One region of the Bacillus sp. GM2 genome, then DNA from elsewhere that is predicted to be linked to it. Evidence: predicted binding sites of a transcription regulator. Region 1 holds the regulator's gene; each other region holds the start of a gene.

Region 1 (5,970 bases):
GATAAGAGCTGTAGTTCCCGGTATATTTTTTGCTTTGGGACCGGCTGATCTCGTAAACTTGGGTAACCACTTTGTCAAGAAAGTACCTGTCATGGGAAACGATTAAAATCGCTCCGCTGTAATTTTGCAAATATTGTTCAAGCCATGTCAGGGTATCGATATCCAAGTGGTTTGTCGGTTCGTCCAAAATGAGGAGGTCGGGTTTTGTCAAAAGCATTTTTCCGAGGGCAAGCCTTGTTTTTTGACCTCCGCTTAAGTCCTGGACGCGGACGGAGTCGTCAAATCCCGCAAAGCCGAGCCCGTGCATGACGGATCTGACCTCTGCCTCATATTGGTAGCCGCCTTTGTCCTTGAACTCCTGCTGAAGCCTGTCATACGTCTTCATCAATGATTCAAGCATGTCCGGTCCGGCCTGCGCCATCTTTTCCTCGATCGCGCGCATTTCTTTTTCCATTTTTTTCAGAAAATCAAATACCGACAGCAATTCCTCTTTGAGCGTCAGCTTGGAATCGAGGCCGGAGTGCTGGTCAAGGTAGCCCATCGTCAAATCTTTCGGCTTGATGATGTCCCCCTTTTCATATGAAAGTTTTCCTGCGATAATCTTTAGAAGAGTCGATTTTCCGGCGCCGTTGCGTCCGACGATCGCAATCCGGTCCCGAGATCTGACTTCGAGTTTTATATTCGTTAAAATCGTATCGGCTCCAAACGATTTTGAAAGTTGGTTCACTTGTAAAATCATCATGATCTTTCACCTCTTGTCTGCTATTTTAAGTGTAGCCTATCACTGCGCAGTCAGCAAACAATTAAGTGAAGTCTGGAAGATTTTAGCCAAAGAAAAAGACAGAATGAAAAAAATAGTGTATGATCGTTATAAGGAGAGTTCAGAACATGAATGAGTTTACACATTTTAATGAACAAGGCAGAGCCAAGATGGTTGATATAAGCGAAAAGGAAGCTTCAGTACGCACAGCTGCGGCTGTTTCAAGCGTGTCTATGAATCGAACAGTACATGAAAAAATCAAAAACCGGGAAATCGGAAAAGGCGATGTATTGTCGGTGGCGCAAGTGGCCGGAATCATGGCCGCAAAACAGACATCCGCCATCATCCCGATGTGCCATCCGATCGCTCTGAAAGGAGTCGACATCGCCTTTCGCTGGGAGGAGAAAGAACAGAAGAGCATCCTGCATATTCAATCTAAAGTGAAGACCAAAGGGAGCACAGGTGTGGAAATGGAAGCGTTAACTTCGGCCTCCGTATGTGCGCTGACCGTATATGACATGTGCAAAGCGGCGGATAAGGGAATGGTGATAGGACCGACCTTTCTTCTCGAAAAGACAGGCGGGAAAAACGGTGACTATAAAAGGGAAAAAGCTGATGTAGACATGGAGGATTAGTTTATGAACATGGATCATTCAAAAATTCCGCAAGCGACAGCGAAACGGTTGCCATTATATTATCGTTTTTTAAAAAACCTTCATGCATCCGGAAAACAGCGTGTATCTTCCGCTGAGCTGAGCGATGCCGTCAAAGTCGATTCTGCGACCATCCGCAGGGACTTCTCGTACTTCGGCGCGCTCGGAAAAAAAGGATACGGCTACAATGTCAATTATTTGCTGTCCTTTTTCAGAAAGACGCTTGATCAGGATGAAATGACGAACGTAACGCTCATTGGCGTGGGGAATTTGGGGACAGCCTTTCTCCATTACAATTTTATCAAAAATAATAATACAAAAATCGCCATGGCGTTTGACATCAATGAGGAAAAAATCGGAACCGAGGTCGGCGGTGTTCCCGTCTATGATCTGAATAGACTTGAAGAGCATATGACGGATGATATCCCCGTCGCCATTTTGACGGTACCGGCTCAAGCCGCACAGTCGATTACAGACAGGCTGGTGGAGCTTGGCATTAAAGGCATTCTTAATTTCACGCCGGCCCGCTTGAATGTGCCGGAACACATTCGCATTCATCATATAGATTTGGCGGTTGAACTTCAGTCGCTGGTGTATTTCATGAAACATTATTCAATGCAGGAAAAGTAAAACGGAAAACGAAAAATAAAGGAAAGGGGGCAGGCTTTATGCCAATCGGTCCTGGAAGCTTTATTTTAATTGTCGTGGTGGCGCTTCTGATATTCGGCCCGAAAAAACTTCCCGAGCTGGGAAGAGCAGCGGGAAACACGCTGAGGGAGTTTAAGAATGCGACAAAAGGTTTGGCTGACGACGATTCCGATAAAAAGAAAGAAGATCAGTAGGATAGGATGACATATTTATGAAGGAAAGAGAAATGTCGCTGATAGAACATATCACAGAACTACGCAGACGGCTTGTGATCACTTTTTTCTTTTTTGTTTTATTTGTTGTGGCAGGCTTTTTATTGGCAAAGCCGCTGATTATCTATCTGCAGCAGACGGATGAAGCGAAGCTGCTGACGCTCAACGCGTTCAAGCTGACCGATCCTTTATTTGTGTACGTGCAGTTCGCTTTCATCATCGGCGCCGTCTTGACTTCGCCGCTTGTTTTATACCAGCTGTGGGCTTTCATCAGCCCGGGGCTGTATGAAAAGGAACGAAAAGTGACGCTCAGCTATATTCCGATATCGATTATTCTTTTTTTAGGCGGCATTGCCTTTTCTTACTTTATTTTATTTCCGTTTGTCGTGGACTTTATGACGAGAGTCTCAGATGATCTGAATGTCAACCAGGTCATCGGAATACACGAATATTTTCAGTTTCTGCTTCAGTTGACGCTTCCTTTTGGCTTATTGTTTCAGATGCCTGTGGTCATCATGTTTATCACAAGGCTCGGCCTCGTGACGCCGATGTTTTTGGCGAAAATCAGAAAATACGCATATTTTGTGTTGTTCGTCATCGCGGCCCTCATTACACCGCCTGAGCTTTTGTCGCATTTAATGGTCTCAGTGCCATTGCTCATTCTTTATGAAATCAGTATCGTGATTTCAAGAATATCCTACAGGCAGGCGCAAAAAACAATGATTCAAGAGGAAAATCAAGCGTTTTTGAACGACCATACAAAATAAGAGCCATTCTTTTTCAGAATGGCTCTTTTCCTTCACAAAAAAGGCTATTGATCTTTTCGCTTCATCTTGCCGGCCAGGGCGAACATTTTAAAGGAAATGCTGATATTATAGGCTGCGAAAAGCATCAGCAGGATCGTGTAAAAAGACCACATGCTTCCGGGCGAGGTTGCCGCCAGATATGTAAACAGCACACCCGTTAATAAATAAATCGCTCCCCAGAATTTAGGGCTTCTCATCATAGAAATCCTCCAATAATCATTTGCATTTTCTCGGCGTGTTTCAAATATTCTTCAATAGGCTCCCGGAACGTCTGCAGTAAGACGACGAGCGTATTCATGGCGACATGGGCGAAAATAGGCACGATAATCCGGTTGGTTCTGACATATAAAAAGGCGAATGTGAATCCCATTGCTGTATAAATGAGCAGATGGCTGAAATCCAAATGGACGACCGAGAAGAGCACCGAACTGAACAAAGCGGCAATGAAAAAATTCGTTTTCTCATAGATTGCACCGAAAATGATCTTTCTGAAAATGATTTCTTCAAGAATCGGACCAAATACAGAAGAGACAAACACCATCAGCGGCAATGCGGTGATGATTTCCATGATCCGCTGCGTATTTTCCGATTCCGGGGTGACCCCGAACAAGTACATTTCGATCGAAGCGGCAATTGACTGCGAAAACAAAGCGAGAAAAACACCGGCTACCGCCCATCCGATTGATGCTCCAACCGATGCTTTCGGCCGGTTGCGAAGCGTCGTCTTCGGCACCGTCCGCAAAATCAGCAGCACGATAACGAGACAGAGGGTAAACGCGATGACAGACCAGACGCCTGTCAATGTAAGCTGGGCTTCAGCCTTTGGCTGTCCTTTGCCCACTCCCAAAAAGTAAAGAAGAGGCAAGCCGACGGCGGCCGACAATTGCATGAGAACGTATGCCAATATAATAAACCAGTATTGTTTTCTCAAGCTTTATGTACTCCTTTTCTAAAAATCTAATTCAGACTATGTTTATTGTAACACACTCTTTTTAAATTATAGGATGATAAGGACATGCGGAGAAATGTAAGCGCAAAAAAATTTGACCTTATCACTTGAAATTGCCTGGGAGATTCTTTATTATAAGAATTGTGTTAGCACTCACCGAGTGCGAGTGCTAAAATTACATATGAAAATATTGAGGAGGTTGTTTCATTGTTAAAGCCATTAGGTGATCGCGTTGTCATTGAGCTCGTTGAGTCTGAAGAAAAAACTGCCAGCGGAATCGTACTTCCTGACTCCGCAAAAGAAAAACCACAAGAGGGTAAAGTGGTTGCAGCCGGTTCAGGCCGTGTGTTAGAGAGCGGAGAGCGCGTTGCATTAGAAGTTAAAACAGGCGACCGCATCATCTTCTCAAAATATGCAGGTACCGAAGTGAAATATGAAGGTACTGACTACTTAATCTTGCGTGAAAGCGACATTTTAGCTGTTATCGGCTAAGTCATAAATAAAAACGAGACAATTATATAGGAGGTTCGAATAACATGGCAAAAGATATTAAGTTTAGCGAAGAAGCCCGCCGTTCAATGCTGCGCGGTGTAGATGCATTGGCTGATGCTGTAAAGGTAACTTTGGGACCTAAAGGACGCAACGTCGTTCTTGAGAAAAAATTCGGTTCTCCATTAATCACAAACGACGGTGTTACCATAGCGAAAGAAATCGAGCTTGAAGACGCGTTCGAAAACATGGGCGCAAAGCTTGTTGCTGAAGTTGCGAGCAAAACAAACGATGTTGCCGGTGACGGTACAACAACAGCGACAGTTCTAGCTCAAGCGATGATTCGCGAAGGTCTTAAAAACGTAACTGCCGGCGCTAACCCTGTAGGCGTGCGCAAAGGTATCGAGCAGGCTGTGGCTGTAGCGGTTGAAAGCCTGAAAGAAATCTCCAAACCAATCGAAGGCAAAGAATCAATCGCACAAGTTGCTTCAATCTCCGCTGCTGACGAAGAAGTCGGAAGCCTGATCGCTGAAGCGATGGAGCGCGTCGGCAACGACGGTGTCATCACGATCGAAGAATCAAAAGGATTCACAACAGAGCTTGAAGTGGTTGAAGGTATGCAGTTCGACCGCGGATATGCGTCTCCTTACATGGTGACAGATTCCGATAAGATGGAAGCGGTTCTTGAGAACCCGTACATCTTAGTAACAGACAAAAAAATCACAAACATTCAAGAAATCCTGCCGGTGCTTGAGCAAGTTGTTCAGCAAGGCAAACCGTTGCTTCTGATTGCTGAAGACGTTGAAGGTGAAGCTCTTGCAACATTGGTTGTCAACAAGCTTCGCGGAACATTCAACGCAGTGGCTGTTAAAGCGCCTGGATTCGGAGACCGCCGCAAAGCGATGCTCGAAGACATCTCTATCCTGACAGGTGCCGAAGTGATCACAGAAGATTTAGGTCTTGACCTTAAATCAACTCAAATCAACCAATTGGGACGCGCTTCTAAAGTTGTTGTGACAAAAGAAAACACAACAATCGTTGAAGGTGCGGGAGATACAGAGCAAATCGCGGCACGCGTCAACCAAATCCGCGCTCAAGTTGAAGAAACAACTTCTGAGTTCGATAAAGAAAAATTACAAGAGCGCCTAGCTAAGCTTGCAGGCGGCGTAGCTGTCATCAAAGTCGGCGCTGCGACTGAAACAGAATTGAAAGAACGCAAGCTTCGCATCGAAGACGCCCTGAACTCTACTCGCGCTGCGGTAGAAGAAGGAATCGTATCCGGCGGTGGTACAGCTCTTGTCAATGTTTACAATAAAGTAGCTGCCCTTGAAGCTGAAGGCGACGAACTGACTGGTATCAACATCGTTCTTCGCGCTCTTGAAGAACCAATCCGTCAAATCGCGCACAATGCGGGTCTTGAAGGATCTGTCATCGTTGAGCGCCTGAAAGGCGA
Region 2 (5,970 bases), 730 kb from region 1:
GGATCGTCCTTCGCTGGATCAGAGATGAATTTGCTTCATCAGAAATCGAAACCGCAAAACGCCTCGGCATTGATCCATATGATGTCTTGACCAAAATTGCCGAACGCGTCAGACCGGGTGCCGACGGACTGCTGTTCCATCCATACCTCGCTGGCGAACGGGCGCCGCTCTGGAATCCGGATGTGCGCGGTTCATTCTTCGGCCTCACCATGTCCCATAAAAAAGAACACATGATCCGCGCGGCATTGGAAGGGGTTATTTACAATCTGTACACCGTCTTCCTGGCGTTGACAGAATGCATGGACGGTCCAGTTGCCCGAATTCAGGCGACCGGAGGCTTCGCAAGGTCTGATGTGTGGAGGCAAATGATGGCCGATATTTTCGAATCGGAAGTCGTCGTGCCGGAAAGCTATGAAAGCTCTTGTCTCGGAGCCTGCATTTTGGGACTGTACGCGACGGGAAAAATCGATTCGTTCGATGTCGTCTCCGACATGGTCGGAAGCACGCACAGACACGCGCCGAAAGAAGAATCGGCCAAAGAATACAGAAAATTAATGCCGATCTTTATCAACTTATCTCGAGCACTGGAAAACGAGTATACACAAATTGCAAATTATCAAAGAAGCTTAACCAGCAAAAAATAGGGGAAGAATTGGAGGCGTTATCATGCCATTATTAATCGTAGCAATCGGGATTGTCGCATTATTGCTTTTGATTATGGGGTTAAAACTGAATACGTTTGTTTCCTTGATTATCGTATCGTTCGGTGTTGCATTGGCACTTGGAATGCCGTTTGACGACATCGTCAAAACGATTGAACAAGGCCTTGGCGGAACGCTCGGCCATATCGCATTGATCTTCGGGCTCGGCGCCATGCTGGGCAAGCTGATCGCGGATTCAGGGGGCGCTCAGCGCATTGCGATGACCCTCGTCAACAAATTCGGGGAGAAAAACATCCAATGGGCGGTCGTCATCGCCTCCTTTATCATCGGGGTTGCTTTATTCTTCGAAGTCGGATTGGTTTTATTGATTCCAATTGTATTCGCAATTTCAAGAGAATTGAAGATTTCTATTTTATACCTCGGAATTCCGATGACGGCGGCCTTATCCGTCACACACGGCTTCCTGCCTCCGCATCCGGGACCGACGGCTATCGCGGGAGAACTCGGCGCCAATATCGGGGAAGTGCTGCTCTACGGTATCATTGTTGCAATTCCAACCGTTCTTTTGGCCGGACCTTTATTTACGAAACTGGCGAAAAAAATCGTACCGCAATCATTTGAGAAAATGGGCAGCATCGCTTCACTCGGTGAACAGAAAACGTTCAAGCTTGAAGAGACGCCAGCCTTTGGCATCAGCGTCTTCACAGCTATGCTTCCAGTCATTATCATGTCGATTTCGACTATTATTACTCTCATTCAAGAAACAATGGGACTTGCAGACAACAGCTTCCTGGCAGCGATTCGTTTAATCGGGAATGCCTCGACTTCGATGGTCATCTCCCTGTTGTTCGCGATTTATACGATGGGTATCGCCAGAAAGATCCCGATCAAACAAGTGATGGATTCCTGTTCAACCGCCATTACTCAAATCGGAATGATGCTCTTGATCATCGGGGGCGGCGGCGCATTCAAACAAGTCTTGATCAACGGCGGAGTAGGCGACTATGTAGCTGAATTATTCAAAGGAACGGCCATGTCGCCGATCTTGCTCGCCTGGGTCATCGCCGCGATTCTGCGAATCTCTTTAGGTTCCGCGACAGTTGCTGCATTAAGCACGACCGGACTCGTTCTTCCGATGCTCGGACAAAGCGATGTCAATCTTGCACTGGTTGTGCTTGCAACAGGGGCAGGAAGTGTAATCGCTTCCCATGTCAACGACGCGGGCTTCTGGATGTTCAAAGAGTATTTCGGCCTGAGCATGAAAGAAACATTCGCCACCTGGACACTGCTTGAAACAATTATCGCGGTGGCCGGATTAGGATTTACTTTATTGTTAAGTCTATTTGTATAAAAAAGTTTTAGTGAAGGAGCAGGTACTACATGTGCAATACAATCGGTGTCATAGGTTTGGGGGTCATGGGGAGCAATATCGCCCTGAACATGGCAAGCAAAGGCGAACAAGTCGCCGTCTATAACTACACAAGGGATTTAACCGATCAACTCGTCCAAAAAACGGGAGGCCAAACAGTCAAGCCATACTATGAGCTTGAAGATTTCGTACAGTCTTTAGAAAAGCCGCGAAAAATCTTTCTTATGGTCACAGCAGGCAAACCGGTCGATTCTGTCATCGACTCGCTCGTCCCTCTGCTTGAAGAAGGGGACGTCATCATGGACGGCGGCAACTCCCACTATGAAGATACAGAACGACGATATGACAGTTTGAAAGTGAAAGGAATCGGCTACTTGGGAATCGGCATTTCCGGCGGCGAAATCGGCGCTTTAAAAGGCCCATCCATTATGCCAGGCGGAGACCGGGACGTCTACGAAAAAGCCGCTCCGATTCTCACAAAAATCGCCGCCCAAGTGGATGGAGATCCATGCTGTGTCTACATCGGTCCGAAAGGCGCGGGTCATTTTGTCAAAATGGTGCACAACGGCATCGAATACGCAGACATGCAGCTCATCGCCGAAGCATATACGTTTTTAAGAGAAAAGCTTCTTTTGCCGATAGATGAAATCGCTGACATTTTCGACACGTGGAATCAAGGAGAGCTGAACAGCTATTTAATCGAAATCACGGCGGAGATCCTGCGGAAAAAGGATGAGAAGACGGGCGCTCCACTCATCGACGTCATCCTCGACAAAACCGGCCAAAAAGGCACGGGCAAATGGACGAGCCTGCAGGCCGTCGACAACGGCATTCCATCATCGATTATCACGGAATCCCTGTTTGCCCGTTACCTGTCATCATTAAAAGACGAACGGACAGCTGCGGAAAAAGTATTGGCCGGACCTGCAACAGAAGAACGGCGCCTGGATCAAAACGTGTGGATCGACCGCGTCAGACAGGCATTATATATGGGCAAAATCTGCGCCTATGCACAAGGCTTCGCTCAATACAAAATGACATCTGACCTGAACGGATGGAACCTGCCGTTAAAGGACATCGCCCTCATCTTCCGCGGCGGCTGCATCATCCGCGCACAATTTTTAAATCTCATCAGCGAGGCGTTCGACAAACAGCCGGACCTGTCCAACCTGCTGGTCGCACCTGACTTCGCTGAAAAACTAAAAGAATACCAGTCCGGCTTGCGGAAGGTCGTCTGCGAAGGCATCAGCTCAGGCATCTCATTCCCGTGCCTAAGCACTGCCCTTTCCTATTACGACGGCTACCGCACAGGCCGCTCAAACGCAAACCTCCTGCAGGCCCAGCGCGATTATTTCGGCGCTCACACGTATGAGCGGACGGATATGGAAGGCGTGTTTCATACGGACTGGTATTAAAAACTGCACCCCGGATCTCGGGGTGCATTCTTATTTCACTCAAATGGATTTTCATACTTTGTTCAACATTTCACAAACTTATATTTCAAATTCGTGCTATGATAAATTCAACAACAGAAAAGGAGGATTGATGCCAAAATAAACCAGATATCCGCTTCAGGGATAAAAATTTTTAACCTAACTTGTGAAATGTTTCACAAACTTTACCGACTTCATTCATCCCTGGACATCCTGTTGTAATCAAATTCCTATTCATTCACTGGAGGGTTTACAATGGCAATCGAAGAAAAGAACATGAAACAAAAGCAAAATGCCTCAAACATGATTGATCAGCTAGTCGAAAAAGGCCTAAAGGCATTGGAAGAATTCCGCAGCTTTGATCAGGAGCAGATTGATGAGATCGTCAAACAGATGGCGCTTGCCGGCCTTGATCAGCACATGCCTCTCGCCAAACTTGCCGTCGAAGAAACGAAGCGCGGCGTTTATGAAGATAAAATCATTAAAAACATGTTTGCCACAGAGTATGTCTACCATCATATCAAATACGATAAAACAGTGGGCATCATCAATGAAAACGAACACGACGGAGTCATTGAAATCGCGGAGCCTGTCGGTGTCATCGCCGGCGTGACGCCGGTGACCAACCCTACTTCCACCACCATGTTCAAGTCCCTGATATCAATTAAAACAAGAAATCCAATCGTGTTTGCTTTCCATCCATCCGCCCAAAAATGCAGCCGCGAAGCGGCGAGAATCCTTCGGGACGCAGCCGTCAAAGCAGGAGCACCCGACAACTGCATCCAATGGATCGAGACGCCTTCTCTGGATGCAACGCAAGCCCTAATGACCCACCCGAACGTTTCCCTGATCCTCGCAACAGGAGGCGCAGGCATGGTGAAATCCGCTTACAGCTCCGGAAAACCGGCCCTTGGCGTCGGACCTGGAAACGTTCCGTGCTACATCGAGAAGTCTGCCAACCTGAAGCAAGCCGTCAATGATCTGATCTTATCCAAAACATTTGACAACGGCATGATTTGCGCATCAGAGCAGGCCGTCATCATAGACAAAGGCATCTACTCAGACGTCAAAGCCGAAATGACAAGAAACAACTGCTATTTCTTAAATAAAACCGAAAAATCAAATGTCGAAAAATTGGTCATCAATGAAAATACTTGCGCGGTAAACGCTGATATCGTCGGCATGCCAGCATTCAAAATTGCTGAAATGGCCGGTATCAAAGTGCCGCAAGATACAAAAATCCTCATCGCCGAATTAGAAGGTGTAGGTCCGGATGACCCGCTGTCCAGAGAAAAACTGAGCCCTGTTTTAGCGTGCTACAAAGTCAGCGGGCTTGAAGAAGGATTAAAACGCGCCGAAGAGATGCTGGCGTTCGGGGGAACCGGCCACTCGGCGGTGATTCATACGAACGATCAAGAAGCCGTTAAAGAATTCGGCTTAAGGATGAAGGCCGGCCGGATCATTGTCAATGCACCGTCGTCACAAGGAGCGATCGGCGACATTTACAACGCCTATATGCCTTCTTTAACGCTCGGCTGCGGCACATATGGCGGGAACTCCGTCTCGTCAAACGTAGGGGCCGTTCATTTAATCAACACGAAAAAAGTGGCGAAAAGGAATGTCAATATGCAGTGGTTTAAAGTGCCTCCAAAAATCTATTTTGAAAAACACGCAACCCAATATTTAGCGAAAATGCCTGACATCTCAAAAGCGTTTATTGTGACCGATCCGGGAATGGTGAAACTCGGATATGTAGACCGCGCCCTTCACTACTTAAGAAGGCGCCCGGATTACGTTCATTGCGAAATTTTTTCTGATGTCGAGCCTGATCCTTCAATCGAAACGGTGATGAACGGCGTCGACATGATGGCCAAATTCCAGCCGGATGTCATCATCGCCCTCGGCGGAGGTTCGGCAATGGATGCCGCAAAAGGAATGTGGATGTTCTACGAGCACCCTGATGCTGAATTCTTTGGCTTAAAGCAAAAATTTCTGGACATCCGCAAGCGCATCGTCAAATACCCGAAACTGGGAGGAAAAGCAAAATTCGTCGCAATCCCGACGACATCAGGCACAGGTTCTGAAGTCACTTCATTCTCTGTCATTACAGACAAAGAAACGAATACAAAGTACCCGCTGGCCGATTATGAATTAACACCGGATGTCGCGATCATTGACCCGCAATTTGTCATGACCGTGCCGAAACATATCACGGCCGACACAGGAATGGACGTATTGACACACGCAATTGAATCATACGTATCGTGCATGGCCAACGACTATACTGACGGCTTGGCCATGAAGGCCATCCAGCTGATCTTCGAATATCTGCCAAGAGCATACAAAAACGGCAGCGACGAGCTGGCCCGCGAAAAAGTGCATAATGCATCAACGATTGCCGGAATGGCATTTTCCAATGCCTTCCTTGGCATCAACCACAGCTTAGCCCATAAGCTTGGCGCCGAGTTTCAGATCGCTCATGGACGGGCAAACGCCATCCTTCTGC
Region 3 (5,970 bases), on a different contig from region 1:
CTTGTTCAAGAAAGGGCGGTGGATCAGGATCGGCTTGAATGTCGCCATGTTCTCGCCGAATTCCGTCATCATTTCATGATCAAGGTAAAAAGACTGTCTGCCGGTCAGCGTTCTCCACGGAATCAGTTTTTCAACGTTCGTTGTAAACGGCGAATAGCGCCGTCCGCCTTTTTCAGAACCGCTGAAAGCAGGGGAGGTGATCACCGTTTTCGGCTGAGCCGAAATTTGCTCAAATGTAAAGCATTCCTCTTCCCGTTCTTCAGCTAAGTCTTTCAACTCAAGATTCGTTATTTTTTCAAGCGATTCCCACGCTTTAACGGCTACTTTCCCGTTTGAAGTGGAAGAGAGGGTCAATACCGCTTCCGCAGCCTGTCTTGCATCACTGATGTCAGGACAGCCTTTGGCGATCGTGTCGTCTTTTACGACGCCGAGCGTTTTTTTGAGGGAATCATATTCCGCTTCAACAGACCAGTTCATTCCTTTCGTACCAAACGGCTGTTTGACAACATTCGGCCCGAGCGATGTCATCTTATTGAAAATCTGCTTGTAATCCCGTTCCACAACGTGAATTTGCGGCATTGTTTTGCCGGGAACGGCAGGGCAGTCGCCTTTGCTCCAATCTTTGATTTTCCCGAGCGGCTGCGCCATTTCCTGTGGAGTGTCATGGAGAAGAGGAGTCGCAACAGCCTCTTTTACAGGTTCCATGTCCATTTCTTCAGCCAGATCGGAAACCGCTTTTGCCAATGCTTTGAAAATATCCCAATCAGACTTTGCTTCCCACGGCGCGCTGATTGCCGGGTTAAACGGGTGGATGAACGGATGCATATCCGTGCTGCTGAGATCGTGCTTTTCGTACCAGGTGGCCGCAGGGAGCACGATGTCTGAATAAAGGGCTGTTCCCGCCATCCGGAAATCGAGATTGACCAGTAAGTCGAGCTTGCCTTCAGGCGCTTTGTCACGCCATGTGATTTCTTCGGGACGGATGCTGTCCTGATCATCGTTCATCAGTCCGTTCGTCGTGCCGAGCAAGTGCTTCAGAAAATATTCATGACCTTTGCCGGAGCTCGAGATTAAGTTGGCTCTCCAGACAAATAGATTTCTCGGGAAGTTCTTTTCATTGTCAGGATCTTCAATCGAAAACTTGAGCTTTTTCTCCTCAAGCTGTCTGGCGATATAGCTTCCGACTTGCTGAGCGTTCTCAGCGCCTGCTTTTTCTGCTTCTTTATACAGATCGATACCGTTTTTCTCAAACGTCGGATACGATGGAAGCCAGCCGAGTCTTGCCGCCAGCACATTGTAATCGGCATGGTGCTTGTAGCGCGATGTTTTTGCGATAGGGGAAGCAAGCCCGCTGATTTCCTGATCTTCATAGCGCCACTGGTCGGTAGCGAAGTAGAAAAATGATGTTCCGTTTTGCAGTTTGGCAGGGCCTCCCCAGTCTTTCGCCGTCGCGATCGTCTGCCATCCTTCGGCCGGCCGGAGTTTTTCCTGGCCGACATAGTGGGCCCAGCCGCCTCCGTTAACCCCTTGAGCTCCGACGAGAAGCACAAGGTTCAGCACAGCTCTGTAAATGGTGTCTGAATTGAACCAATGGTTAATCCCGGCGCCGACAATGATCATTGAGCGGCCCTCTGTGTCAATCGCATTTTGCGCGAATTCCCTTGCGATCTTGATCACCATTTCACTTTTAATGCCAGTAATCGGCTCTTGCCAAGCCGGTGTAAACGGTTCAGGATCATCAAATGATGCCGGCGTCTGCCCGTCAATTCCGCGGTTGACGCCATAGTTGGCGAGCGTCAGGTCGAAAACGGTAGAAACAAAAACTTCCTCGCCGTCCAGAATCATTTTTTTGATCGGAAGCGGTCTTTCAAGCACTTTATTGCCGTCATGTGAGAAGTAAGGAATGTTGACCGTGCCGATCATATCTTCGTGTCCAAGCATGGAAAGCCGAGGTGTGATCGGTTTTTCTGAATCCTCATCAACCATGCGCAGATTCCATTTTCCTTGGCCGTCCCAGCGAGAGCCCATCGTGCCCTGCGGAATCGCAAATCCATCTGTGTCTTCGTCCCAAACGGCAGGCTTCCACTCATCATGCTCTGTCGCACGCCCGATATCTTTAGCATGGAGGAAGCGGCCTGCTGTGAACGTTCCGTTTTCCTCTTTCAAAGTCACCAAAAACGGGAAATCGGTATATTGTTTTGCATAATCAATAAAACGCTCCGTCTTCTGGTTGACATAAAAGTCTTGCAGAATGACGTGGCCCATCGCCATGGCCAGTGCGCCGTCCGTTCCTTGTCTGATGCTCAGCCAATCATCGGAAAACTTTGAGGACTCGGCAAAGTCCGGACTGATCGAAATCACTTTTGCCCCTTTATAGCGGGCTTCGGCTAAAAAGTGAGCGTCAGGCGTTCTGGTAAGCGGCACATTAGAACCCCATGTCATGATGTAGCCCGAATTGTACCAGTCGCTGCTTTCCGGAACGTCGGTTTGATCTCCCCAAATTTGCGGTGAAGCAGGAGGGAGGTCGGCATACCAGTCATAGAAGCTCAGCATCGGCCCGCCGATCAGGGACATAAAGCGTGACCCTGCTGCGTGGCTGAGCATCGACATGGCTGGAATCGGCGAGAAGCCGACATTTCGGTCAGGACCGTATTTGGCAATGGTGTACAGAAGGGAAGCCGAAATCAGCTTCAGGACTTCGCTCCATTCGGCGCGGACAAATCCGCCTTTTCCGCGCGCCTGTTTATAGGCCTTTGCTTTTTCAGGGTTTTCGATAATTGATTTCCATGCTTCCAGCGGATTTTTGCTGCTGTTTAGCGCCTCGCGCCACATCTGGATCAGCACACCGCGTACATACGGATATTTCACGCGGAGCGGGCTGTATATATACCAGGAAAAGCTCGCTCCCCTCGGACAGCCGCGCGGTTCAAAGTCCGGCATATCAGGGCCAGTCGAAGGGTAATCGAGTCGCTGCCCTTCCCATGTGACGATTCCGTTTTTGACGTAGATATTCCAGCTGCAGGAGCCTGTACAGTTCACCCCGTGGGTAGAGCGAACCACTTTATCATGCTGCCATCTATTTCTGTATACATCTTCCCAATTCCGGTCTTCATAAGTGGTTTGGCTGTGTTGATTGGAATGGCGTTCAATAGGAGAGAAATAATTTAATCTCCTGAAAATGGGACTCTGTTTCTTTTTTTTCATTGCTGGTTCACTCCTTCTGAGTCAGTGATGCTACCCTCACTATATATGGAGGAGGCGCTGGACCTTGTTAAATTTGTCACATGTTTTCGGGTTTTCACAAATTTGTCACATTTTCAGGAGGGGGAGAGGGAGGACAAAAAAACAGCCTGCATGGAAGCGGGCTGTCGAATGGGTCAATCGCTCGTGTTCAAAATTCTCTTTTCCCCGGTAATCTCTTGAATCGGGGCGATGTTCTGGGTGAATTCCAAAGTTCCGATATAGCGGCCGTTTTCATCGCGTACGGCAAAATAGCGGATGAACACGTATTTGTCTTTAAATTTGATCCAAAAGTCTTCAACGTCTTTTTTGCCTGATTTAAAGTCGTCAAGAAGTTTGTTGACGATATGGACGCTTGCCGGCGGATGGCAGTTTTGGACGGTCCGGCCGATTACGGCTTTTGTCCTTGCGAAAATCCGTTCCTTTCCGTGTGAAAAATAGCGGACCACATCGTTTTCATCGATGAAGGTGATATCGACCGGAAGATGGTTCATCATGTGCTCAAGCTGGGCCACGGACAGAATACCAGTAGGGAGCCTGACATATCCGTCAGCCGCCTCTTCTGTTGTTTTGAGCTGATGGCGTTCAGGCTTCCACACCGTTTCCGGAGCAGTCAGGCAATATCCGATCTCGTCGCTTTCAGCCGCGATTTTCAGCCATTCGTCTTCTGTCAGCGTTCTGAGCGCCATCGGCAAGAGGATATTTTCTTCTTTATAAATCATTTCCGTGCCTTCTTGAATGATAAACGTTAGCTCGCGGATGACTTCATCTTTTTTGTCCGGCGTATACTCTTCCAACAAACGCTTCACTTCTTTGATGCTCTTGCGGATAAAATCATCGACAGCCCACATCACTTGGCTGGGCCCAGTAATTCCATACTTTTCTAAATAGGGGAAGAGAAGATTTTCTTTTCTGCTGTAATGTTTGTCGACGTCAGCTAGCAAATTTAAGTCTGCGAGCAGTTTGAGAATGTTGTCGCGATGATCTTCTTTTTCAAAGCGTTCCAAATGAAGCTGCATTTTAAAGTTCAAAAGGAGGTCGATTTCTTTATTTTCTTTCATAAATGTATGAACGGGATGGCCAGGCTGCTTGTCGGCGTCCGCGCGGTGAATGTCTTCAATCGATCCTTTAAACACAGCGGCGTGAACGGAGCAGAGCTCTTGGATCTCTTCAGGTGTAATGCCTTCTTCCTTCATCAACGCCTGTTCCAGCTGGGCGATTTCTTCGGCATTGACTGAGCCGAATGCCTTTTCGAACCGTTTTTTGACGTCGGCAAGCGGCTTTCCTTTATGAAGGTCGATGATGATCTCCTTCAGAAGCTGCTTTTTTTCCTCAGGCAGACCTTGCTGCGTTTCCCGATTGTTAATGATTTCGCTCATTGTTTTTCTCCTTTCCAAACGGGGTCAAATCCGTGTGCTTTCAATATGTCTAAGACATGGTTCCATTCGATTTGCATCATTCGCGCGCCTTTTGGAATCGTCATGATGCGCCCGGCTGTTTCCAGCATGCCGGGCTTTGTAATATTTTGAAACCCGGCATCCTTCATCACGGCTTTTAGTTCAGGATGCAATGTGCAAAGTTTGTAAACGGAATCGTCCAAATCAATTTTTTTATGCAAGGGATCACATCCTTTGATAGTGATGATCATTCTCATCTATACCGTAATACAAGGAAGCTGAAAAAAATGTGACGTACATCACATTTTTTTAGCGCAAAGCCTTCGGAATATAAATGCAGCTCGGATCGCTTTCTAGGTAATCGCCTGTCAGAGCATAAGCACGCGAGCGCGAACCGCCGCACACATGACGGAATTCACAGACGCCGCATTTCCCTTTAAATCCGTCCGGATTTCGAAGATCCTTAAAGATCGGTGATTCGCGGTAAATCTCAGCCAGCGGCTGTTCGCGGATGTTTCCGGCTTTAACCGGCAGGAGTCCGCTTGGATATACATCACCGATATGGGAGATAAACATGAACCCGTTGCCATCGTTCACACCTTTCGGAGCCCGGCCCAATCCGCCGATGGCATCCATTTTTCCTTTCTGCAATGCGTGTTCATAGCGGATTTTCATGTTGGGGTTTTTCGCTTCCCGCATTTTTTGTTGAATAACGACCCGTCGGTAGTGCTGGGCTGCTGTCGTTTTGATGTCAAAAGGCGCTTCTTTTGCCAAACGGCTGAGCCAAAGAAAGACTTTTTCATGGTCCACCGGCGAAATCATATCTTTCCGCTTCGCGCGGCCTGTCGGGACGAGAAAAAATACACTCCATAATACACAGTTCAATTCTTCGATCAGCTTTGCCATTTCATCCAGGTAATCGATGTTATAAGCGGATATAACGGTATTAATCTGCAGAGGCAGATGGCATTCATGAATGTAGCGTATGGCCTTCATGGTCAGGTCAAAGGAACCGTCCGTTCCTCGAAAATGATCATGAATCTCTCGGGTTGGGCCGTCCAAGCTGAACGCCCATCGGGATAAGCCGATTTCTTTTGCTGATTGAATCGCTTCTCTTGTAACATTCGGCGTGGCACTCGGGGTCATAGAGACGCGAACCCCTTTTTGGACGGCATACTCAATAATGGCGAATACGTCGTCTCTCATTAAAGGGTCACCCCCTGTCAGCACGAGGAGGGGATTGTCCATCGCATGAATTTGATCAATTAAATCTTTTCCCTCTTTCAGGGTGAGCTCCCGCAGATCGCGTTTATTTTGAGCCGATGCCCGGCAA

The links. The regulator Rex, encoded in region 1, represses fermentation and respiration genes when NADH is low (regulators of the CRP and FNR family bind a similar motif). The targets are predictions, from matches to a motif close to TTGTGAAATATTTCACAA.
Region 2: adhE (bifunctional acetaldehyde-CoA/alcohol dehydrogenase) is a predicted target of Rex. The motif match lies at 3,629-3,646, and genes of this name have one in related genera.
Region 3: ACVC9U_RS09080 (nitrate reductase subunit alpha) is a predicted target of Rex. The motif match lies at 3,269-3,286, and genes of this name have one in related genera.

The regions. Positions count from the first base shown of each region.
Region 1 is NZ_JBRKSZ010000008.1:305,126-311,095, reverse strand. Features, by position in the region: gene ACVC9U_RS16345 (ABC-F family ATP-binding cassette domain-containing protein) at 1-742, opposite strand, end outside; gene moaC (cyclic pyranopterin monophosphate synthase MoaC) at 889-1,395, shown strand; gene ACVC9U_RS16335 (redox-sensing transcriptional repressor Rex) at 1,399-2,043, shown strand; gene ACVC9U_RS16330 (twin-arginine translocase TatA/TatE family subunit) at 2,082-2,255, shown strand; gene tatC (twin-arginine translocase subunit TatC) at 2,273-3,040, shown strand; gene ACVC9U_RS16320 (YdiK family protein) at 3,085-3,276, opposite strand; gene ACVC9U_RS16315 (CPBP family intramembrane glutamic endopeptidase) at 3,276-4,010, opposite strand; gene groES (co-chaperone GroES) at 4,236-4,520, shown strand; gene groL (chaperonin GroEL) at 4,565-5,970, shown strand, end outside.
Region 2 is NZ_JBRKSZ010000008.1:1,031,474-1,037,443, reverse strand. Features, by position in the region: gene gntK (gluconokinase) at 1-644, shown strand, start outside; gene ACVC9U_RS19985 (GntP family permease) at 667-2,013, shown strand; gene gnd (decarboxylating NADP(+)-dependent phosphogluconate dehydrogenase) at 2,043-3,446, shown strand; gene adhE (bifunctional acetaldehyde-CoA/alcohol dehydrogenase) at 3,720-5,970, shown strand, end outside.
Region 3 is NZ_JBRKSZ010000007.1:1,599,224-1,605,193, reverse strand. Features, by position in the region: gene ACVC9U_RS09080 (nitrate reductase subunit alpha) at 1-3,204, opposite strand, end outside; gene ACVC9U_RS09075 (DUF438 domain-containing protein) at 3,378-4,619, opposite strand; gene ACVC9U_RS09070 (DUF1858 domain-containing protein) at 4,616-4,858, opposite strand; gene ACVC9U_RS09065 (TIGR04053 family radical SAM/SPASM domain-containing protein) at 4,947-5,970, opposite strand, start outside.